Regions from separate parts of the Faecalibacillus sp. MSK20_93 genome, predicted to be linked through region 2. Evidence: riboswitches for the same ligand, from Rfam matches in the RefSeq annotation. Region 2 holds a riboswitch; the other holds the start of a gene.
What was found. Region 2 has a riboswitch for lysine ahead of LJD34_RS03425 (Na+/H+ antiporter NhaC family protein). Riboswitches for the same ligand answer to the same signal wherever they lie in the genome.
Positions count from the first base shown of each region.

Region 1: it holds a riboswitch for lysine, as region 2 does, so the genes downstream of both, LJD34_RS04105 (ACT domain-containing protein) here and LJD34_RS03425 (Na+/H+ antiporter NhaC family protein) in region 2, are expected to answer to the same signal.

Region 1 is NZ_JAJDKA010000008.1:22,159-26,906, forward strand. Features, by position in the region: gene LJD34_RS04090 (flavin reductase family protein) at 1-307, shown strand, start outside; gene LJD34_RS04095 (zinc dependent phospholipase C family protein) at 331-1,095, opposite strand; gene LJD34_RS04100 (arsenate reductase family protein) at 1,095-1,442, opposite strand; lysine riboswitch at 1,543-1,716, shown strand; gene LJD34_RS04105 (ACT domain-containing protein) at 1,805-2,281, shown strand; gene dapA (4-hydroxy-tetrahydrodipicolinate synthase) at 2,284-3,177, shown strand; gene dapB (4-hydroxy-tetrahydrodipicolinate reductase) at 3,179-3,922, shown strand; gene lysA (diaminopimelate decarboxylase) at 3,934-4,748, shown strand, end outside.
Region 2 is NZ_JAJDKA010000006.1:57,989-62,736, forward strand. Features, by position in the region: gene LJD34_RS03420 (Pr6Pr family membrane protein) at 1-648, opposite strand, end outside; gene LJD34_RS03425 (Na+/H+ antiporter NhaC family protein) at 700-2,196, opposite strand; lysine riboswitch at 2,245-2,413, opposite strand; gene LJD34_RS03430 (M42 family metallopeptidase) at 2,520-3,536, shown strand; gene LJD34_RS03435 (pentapeptide repeat-containing protein) at 3,561-4,184, opposite strand; gene LJD34_RS03440 (GNAT family N-acetyltransferase) at 4,181-4,684, opposite strand; gene LJD34_RS03445 (Cof-type HAD-IIB family hydrolase) at 4,713-4,748, opposite strand, start outside.

The sequences.
Region 1 (4,748 bases), on a different contig from region 2:
TGTTGTTTCTGGAAATAAAGAAGATAAGATTGAAAAAAGTGGTGTCCATGTAACACCTTCAAAATATGTAGATGCACCAATTATTGAAGAATATCCACTTACTTTAGAATGTACTGTTGAATCTTTTGAAGATGGAAACTTAATTGGAAATGTTGTGAATGTTTCTATTGATGAAGATTATTTAGATGAAAATGGTAAGATAGATGTAGATAAAATGGAAATTATTGCTTTTGATATGGTAAATAATACGTATCGTGTTTTAGGAGAAAATGTTGGTAAAGCTTTCAAAGATGGTTTTGATTTATAAAAAATAGTGCATCGTTTGATGCACTATTTGTAGTTGTGATAGTAGCGTTCTGGTAAAGGAGCGTGTTTTTTATAGTTTTGAATATATAAAGGAAGATAAATAAGAGCTTCTTTTAAGGTTTGTTGGTAGATCTTATCAAGAATATCATTATATTTTTCCATTTCTTTATTATGATGGTAGTTAATAATTAAACCTTGGAGTTTATGAAAATTGAATGTGAGATGGAAACATCCATAAATAAGCCCCCTTTTTAAAAAACTAGGGGCTTTTAATAAATGATCAATTCTTTTTAATCCTTTAAGAGCTTTTTCAATATCTAAATAAGATAGTTCAGGAAAAAAGGATTGAATAGTACATATTTCTTTTTCTTTAAAGCGAATATGTTCATAGATTTCTTTATGTAATGGATCTTGATGATTTCTTTTTAAAAGAAGACGATCGTAATCGGATTCTATTTCAAAATGATCCATATTTGTATTTTTAATCATCCTTTTAATATAAGGGTGCATTTGACTATCTAATAAATAATGACAAATAAAACCAAGAATATAAGCAAGTTGTGCTTCACTTTGAATAATATCTTGTGCCTTTTCAAAGAAAGTATTGGCTTTTTCTTGATGCATCTTTCTTGCTATTTTATTCCATCTTTCATAAAAGAAAATATCTGGACCATGAAGACCAATTAAAAAACAATTTTCATTTCTGAGTAATAAATCTTTAATATTTTGATCATCAAGATGTTTATAAACATCTTTACCAAAACAATAATGTGTATATCCAGCAGGCATTAGAGAAGTTCCTTATATTGTTCTTCTTTAAAACCAACAAGAACTTTGTCTTTCGTTTCAAGTATAGGTCTTTTAACAAGCATTCCATTAGTAGAAAGCAGTTCTAATTGTTCATCTTCACTTAAAGTCGGTAAAATATCTTTTAAATGTTTTTCTTTATAAAGATTACCTGATGTATTAAAGAATCTTTTAAGTGGTAATCCACTCTTTAAATAAAGTGCTTTTAATTCATCTTTATTTAGTTTTTCTTCAACGATATGTCTTTCATCAAACTCAATTTGATGATCCGTTAAGAATTTTTTAGCTTTTTTACATGTAGAACATTTTGGATAACAAATAAATAACATAAATATCCCTCCTGTTTCCATCATATCAAAATTACTGATAAATGAAAAATAATAAGGCTTATTATTGTATACTATTTAAAGATGTGATAAAATCTATTCAAATAAAGATAGAGGCGCAAGATGTTATGAGATTATTATTATTTGATGCAACAAGGTAATGAAGGAGGAGCACTTGCCGAAAGATTGTATCTATTGCATGAGGTATAATCTTGGGTGTCTAGGAAAGACCTATTCAACTGTCATTATCTAAAGGTAATGGGGAGCTATCATTGATAACGAATTTTTTTGTTGCAATGATACTCATTGCAATTTTTTATTTGTCACTTTTTATATGAGGGTGAATAAAATATAGGGAGGAAATTATGAACGATATTATTGAAGCTATAAGTTGTGAAAGAGAAATCATTCAACTTAAGTTATTAAATGTACCAAAACATCCTAAAATGATTGCGAAAATCTTTTCTATATTAAAAGATGAAGAAATTAATGTAGACATGATTTCACAAGTTACTGTTGATGATTTTGTTCAAATTGAAATTACATTAGATCAAGAATTCCAATTAAAACTAAATCAAGCAATCATGAAATTAAAAGATGAATTTAAACAAATTCAAATTTATCAAATTAGAAAATACGCTAAAGTTGCTGTTGGGGGAAAATTGGTGGAAACAACACCAGGTTTAGCAGCTGAAGTATTTGATGTCTTAGGACAAGCTAATATTCATTTTTATCAAATTACGACAAGTAAAAGAACAATTTCTTTAGTTATTGATAAAAAGAATTTAGATCAAGCAATTCAGTTATTAAAAGAAAGATTTCATATCGAGGAGGATAAATAAATATGACAATTTTTGAAGGAAGTGCAGTTGCACTTGTATTACCAATGTTTGATAACGGAGACATTGATTTTGAAGGATTTAAAAAACAAGTTCAAAGAATGATTGATGGTGGTGTACAAGCTTTACTTGTAAATGGAACAACAGGTGAAACAGCAACCATTACAATTGAAGATGAATTTAAATTATTAGATCTAACATTAGAACTTGCGAAAGGAACAGGGGTTAAAGTTATTTGTGGAGCTGGTTCAAATGATACACAAACAGCTTTAAAGAAAGCACGTTATGCTAAAGAAAAAGGGGCAGATGCGATTCTTGTTGTAACACCTTACTACAATAAAACAAGTCAAAGAGGTTTAATTCAACATTATACAACAATTGCTGATGCTGTTGATATTCCAATGATTTTATACAATGTACCAGGAAGAACAGGATTAAATATTTCAGTTGATACCGTTGTTGAACTTGCTAAACATAAAAATATTCAAGCAATGAAAGATGCCACTGATAATATTGCTTATGCCATGGAAGTCTTAGCGAAAACAGCTGATTTAGACTTTGATTTATATTCAGGATGTGATGATAATATCCTTCCATTTATGGCAGCTGGAGGAAAAGGAGTTATTTCTGTTACTTCTAACTTATATCCAGAAGCGGTAGAAAAATTAACACAATTAATTTTAAAAGGAAATATTAAAGAAGCACAACCATTAGCTTATGCTTTAGATCCTATTTCACGTTTATTATTTATTGATGTAAACCCAATTATGCCTAAAGCAGCTCTTGCTAAAATGGGTGTTTGTGGAGAATGTTTAAGATTACCATTAATTACAACAACTGATGAAAATAAAAAAGCATTATTTGATGCAATGGATGAATTTGAAAAATTGGGGTATTAGGATGAAAGTATTATTATATGGATATGGTTTGATGGGTAAGAAAGTTGCTCATCAATTAAGAGAAAAAGATGAGTTTGATTTAATTGGTGTGGTTTCTTATGAATTTGATGAAAAAGCACCAGAAGCAATGTATAGTAATTTAACAGAAGTCCAAGATCGTGCGGATGTGATTATTGATTTTTCACATCCAAACAATCTTGATGATATTTTAGCTTACGCTAAAAAGAATAAAACAAAAGTTGTTTTTGCAACAACTGGTTTTTCTAAGAAAGAATTAGATAAGATTGAAGAAGCTTCTAAAGAAATTGCTATCTTCCAATCTTATAATACAAGCTTTGGAATTCAAATGGTGACAAAAATTTTAAGACAAGTTGCTAAAGAATTCTATGATAATGGTTATGATATTGAAATCTTAGAAAAACATCATAATCAAAAAATTGATGCACCATCAGGTACAGCAAAACTTTTATATGAAGTAATGGAAGATGAAATTCAAGGAACAACACCTGTTTATGATCGTAGTTCACTTCATGAAAAAAGAAAAAAAGAAGAAATTGGTATTCAAGCTCTTCGTGGTGGAACAATTTTTGGTGAACATGAAATTATGTTTGCAGGATTAGATGAAATTATTGAAATTAAACATACAGCTTTATCAAAAGATGTTTTTGTTCAAGGTGCTTTGGCTGCAGCTAAAGCTTTGCAAGATAAAGAAGCTGGTTTATTTACATTAAAAACACTTTATTAGGGAGAAAAGAAATGGTTTTACAAACTGAATTTGCACAAATTAAGGGAAACGATTTATACATAGATGATGTCAAAGCAACTGATTTAGTAAAACAATATGGAACACCACTCTATGTTATGTCTGAAGGACATATTAGAAAACAATTTAATACACTAAAAACAAAAATGATTGATAAATATGAAAATACATTACCACTATTTGCTTCAAAATCATTTTCGTGTAAAGCAATCTATAAATTAGCTATGGAATATGGAGTAGGAATTGACTGTGTTAGTGCAGGAGAAATCTCTGTTGCTTTAAAAGCAGGATTTGATCCTAAAAAAATCTATTTCCATGGAAATAATAAATTACCTTCAGAAATTCAATACGCATTAGAAAACGGTGTTGAAAACTTTGTTATTGATAACTTCTATGAAATTGAACTTGTTGAAGAAATTGCTTCAAAATTAAATGTCATGGTCAATGGTTTAGTCAGAATCACACCAGGTGTTTATGCGGGTGGACATGATTATATCCGTGTTGGAGCCAAAGATACAAAATTTGGTTTTTCAAGTCATGATAATACATACTTAAAAGCAATTAAAAAAGTTATTGATGCACCACATATCAACTTTGATGGAATTCATTGTCACGTAGGTAGTCAAATTGAAGAAATTCAAGCTTATGTACTTGCAATGAATAAATTTGTAGATATCGCTTATGAAATCTATGATATCTTTGGAATCGTTATTAATAAATTAAATGCTGGTGGTGGTTTTGGTATCCAATATACAGCAAGTGATCACCCACTAGAATTTGATGATGTTGTTTCAACGATCATGGATAT
Region 2 (4,748 bases):
TTTTAAAAATAAAGTACCTAAACCAATAAAAATAATTAATAAAACAACAATCATATAGAAAGTTCCAATACCTAATGTTTTTGAACCTAATAAAGATAAATCAAATCCAAACCATCCTGTTGGCGCACCATAATTTAAAAAATTATAAGGAGCCAACATATCCTTGTACCATCTTATATGAAAAACATTTCCTAAAACAATCACATAACCTACATAAACAAGTGGTGGTACTACTGAATAATAAACATGTTTTTCATCTGGTCTATAGTGTTCACTAAATAATAGAAAATCAATAATAGCAAGAACTGGTGTAATGAAATGTACACATAAACTTCCTGCTCCATTATTTAAATAGGCACCAATAAATCCCTGACTATTCGTTGGTGCAAGTAACAACATATAAACAAAGAACGTTAATGTAATGGAAATCGTTGCCATAAATTTAATAAGGTACATCCCTTGTGGTATATATTTTGCTTTTTTTAGATCATAAATAATGAAAATCACTAACATAATATCTATAAAGATATTGGATAAATTCGTAAAATACGTAAAAAACATCCAATGATCTAATGATTGTAACATTCCATAAAGAGATGCGACTACTGCAATGATTTTCATTATTAAAGATATCTTACTCTTTTTCATTTTTATCACCCGCAACACTATACCACAATATATTTTGAGGTTCAAATGTTTTTATGAACTCTTTTTTTGATAAAGACGAATTACAAAAATAATGATGCTTAATGAAACAAAAGCAACAAATAATGTTAATAATACATTTTGTGTAAATCCAGCAACAAGATATCCTATAAAACAAGCACTTGCGACAACTAAGGCATATGGAATTTGAGTGGTTACATGATAAAGATGATTACATTGCGCCCCTGTAGAAGCCATAATTGTCGTATCTGAAATAGGTGAAATATGATCACCACAAACGGCACCTGCAAGAATGGAAGCAATGGAAATCACCAACATTGTTGATCCTTCTGGAAATAAAGAAGTTGCCATCGGAATCAAAATACCAAAAGTTCCCCAAGATGTCCCTGTTGAAAAAGAAAGACCTGCCCCAACAATAAATAAACATGCTGGTAAAATAGCTGTTGAAATAGAAGCAGATTGTAACGTATTATAAACAAATGCCCCTGCTTGTAACTGATTAGAAACTAAATCTCCTAAAGACCATGCAAGAACCAAAATCAAAATAGATGGAACCATTGCTTTAAAACCTTCAGGAATACATTCTACAAATTCATTATAAGAAATAATTTTTCTTGGAATATATAAAATAAAGACAAAGATCAAAGTAACAAATGTACCATAAACAAGCCCTCTCGAAGCATCACATTGACTAAAAGCAGTAATTAAATCTTTTCCATCAAAGAATCCTCCAGTATAAATCATCCCAATAATACAACTCATAATTAAAACAATAACAGGTAAAATCAAATCTAGAACTTTCCCCTTTTGATTATAAGAAATTTCTTCATTTGTCTGATAAGAATCATCCCCAAAACAAACATCGCCATTTTGAGCAGCTAATTCATGTTTTTTCATCTTTCCAAGATGAAACTCACTGCCAATAACATAACAAACCATGACAATTGTTAAAAGAGCATAAAGATTAAAAGGAATTGTATTTAAAAACAATTGAAAACCATCCCCTGAGGTATAACCACTTACAGCTGCAGCCCATGATGAAATAGGTGCAATAATACAAACAGGTGCTGCTGTACTATCAATAATATAGGCAAGCATTGCTCTTGAAACTTTAAATTCATCTGTGATTTCACGCATAACACTTCCAACTGTTAAACAGTTAAAGTAATCATCAACAAAGATAACAACGCCTAAAATAAAAGTAGAAAACAAAGATTGTTTAGAAGATTTCATCTTCTTTTTAGCCCATTTTCCATAAGCTTGACTTCCTCCACTTTTAGTCATTAAAGTCACAATAATTCCTAACATTACTAAAAATATTAAAATTCCAATATTAGAAGGTTTACTTAAACAATTAACAACTGTATCAAACAATAAATTTAAACTTTCAATAAGATGAAAATTTGTTAGTAATAAAGTTCCTGAAACAATTCCAATGAGTAATGAAATATAAACTTCTTTTGTTTTTAAAGCAAAAATAATTGCGATTACAGGCGGTAATAAAGCCCATATTGTCTTTACATAATTCATTCTTTTCCTCCATAAAAAAAGTACCTTGAGAATATCAAAGTACTTTACATACAAGATAGCTCTCCACTAAAAAGTGACAAGAAATTATATATTTTATAATTTCCCAGATAAATAACATTTGGTGCTGTTATTTTCTTCGGCACGTTTCCCTTTCATTGTTGACTGTCACCAAACATTATCAACAATTACTCTTGATTCATGCACCTCTACCAATTCTTCTATTTTGTCTTTTCAAGAATAACAAAGTCCAACATACTTGTCAATCAAATTGTATAAAATCAAGTACAATTTATTATGATATAATACCTTTAGGAGGTAGTAAAATGAATGATTATATCATAAACTTTTTAAAAGAAATCATGGCAATTGATAGTCCTTCTGGATATACCAAAGAAGTCATTCACCATTGTCAAAAAGAAGCTGAGAATTTAGGATTTCATACGCATCAAACAAATAAAGGAAATCTAGAAATTTATGTTGAAGGTCAAGATGATTATACAGTAGGATTTTGTGGTCATGTGGATACTTTAGGATTAATGGTTAGAAGTATTAAAAGTGATGGCACATTAGCTTTTACAAATGTTGGTGGGCCAATTATTCCTACATTGGATGGTGAATATTGTCGTATTCATACAAGAAGTGGTAAATGTTATACAGGAACAATTCTTTCTAATTATCCTGCTGTTCATGTTTATAAAGATGCTAAAAGTGCACCGAGAGATTGTGAAAATATGCATGTAAGAATTGATGAAGTAGTTAAAAATAAAGAAGATGTACAAGCTTTAGGTATTCAAAATGGTGATTATATTGCTTATGATCCTAAAACTGAAATTACAGCATCTGGTTTTATTAAATCACGTTTTTTAGATGATAAAATGTCTGTCGCTATTTTATTTGGAATACTTAAGCATTTAGCTAATAATCATATTAAACCCAGACATAATCTCATTATTATTATTTCTACTTATGAAGAAGTAGGACACGGAAGTAGTTATATTCATCCTGATATTGATGAATTGATTGCTGTAGATATGGGATGTATTGGTGAAGATTTAGCTTGTAGTGAATATGATGTCAGTATTTGTGCTAAAGATGGTAGTGGACCTTATGATTATGATTTAACTTCTAAACTCATTGAACTTGCAAGTACGCATCAGTTACAATACGCTATTGATATTTATCCTTATTACAGCAGTGATGTTTCAGCCGCTTTACGTGGTGGTCAAAATATTAAAGGCGCTTTAATTGGCCCAGGTGTAGCAGCTAGTCATGGTATGGAAAGAACACATCTTCAAGCTGTAGAAAATACTTTAAAATTATTACTTGCTTATATAGCATAAAAATGTTGCCAAATGACAACATTTTTATTTTACTTTAACACCAAGGATCCCTATTAAATCTACAGCTTGAAAATCATTAATAATCAATCCTTTTAAACTTGCTAGATCAAACATTGCCCCTTGTATTTGACATGTAGATAAATCTAATCCTTTATGATGTAATGAAGCAAGTTCACTTTGTATTAAATTTGTTTCATTAAATTGTATTTTTTTAAAGTTTGCATCATAAAATGATGCTTCTTGTAAATCACAATGATCAAACATAACATTGAACAATTGACTTGATGATAAATTACTATAACGTCCCTGACAATGATCAAATAAAACATCTTTTAAATTTGTTTCAATAAAAGAAGTTCCTGTTAATTTACAGTTTTTAAATTGTACACGATTTAAATATTGATGATCAAAATTTTGATTTGATAGATCACATTTATCAAAAGTAACATCTATTAAATCAAGATGCTTTAATGAAACTTTAGTAAAATCAATATTTTCAAAAAGACAACCATCAAAAGTTAAATCTTGAATAATTGTTCTTTGTTGAATATTTTGATCAATATGAACATCTTGAAATTTCATTTTTTTTAAACATTCTTCAAAACTTGTTTTTTCTATATAGGATAGTTTAGGTGCAACTAACTTCATTTTTTCTCCTTCTTTAAGGAATCCCAAAAATTCCAAAATTCTTTTTTTTGAACAATTCCATTTTTACTTAAAATAACATAATCTTCTCCTTGCCAAGCATAAAAGACATCTGTTTCTTTAAAATCATTTTTTAAATAAAATTGTTTTCTTTTTATTCTTTGTTCTTTATTAGAAGTATCTTTAATTTTTTCAATATCTACAATAATCTTTTTAGAATCATATTGTTTTGCTAGATCATTAAGAATATAGCTTCCTATACCTTGATCACGATATTCTTTTTTTACAGCAAGATATAAAATATGCGCTATTTGACTTTGAATACATAAAATAGCAAAACCTACAAGTTGATTTTCTTGATAATAACCATAAATAGCGCCTAAATGTAATTCATCAAATAATCGAGTTAAATCCATTTGTTCATTTTTTGGAAATGCTTGTTGATAAAGGGTGTATACTTCTTCTATTTCTGTGCTATGAAAAGCGATTTGTTTTTTTATCATTTTAAAAAACTCTTAATTTCTTAAGAGTTTAAATAAGTCCTTTTTCTTCTAATTGTTTTAAACA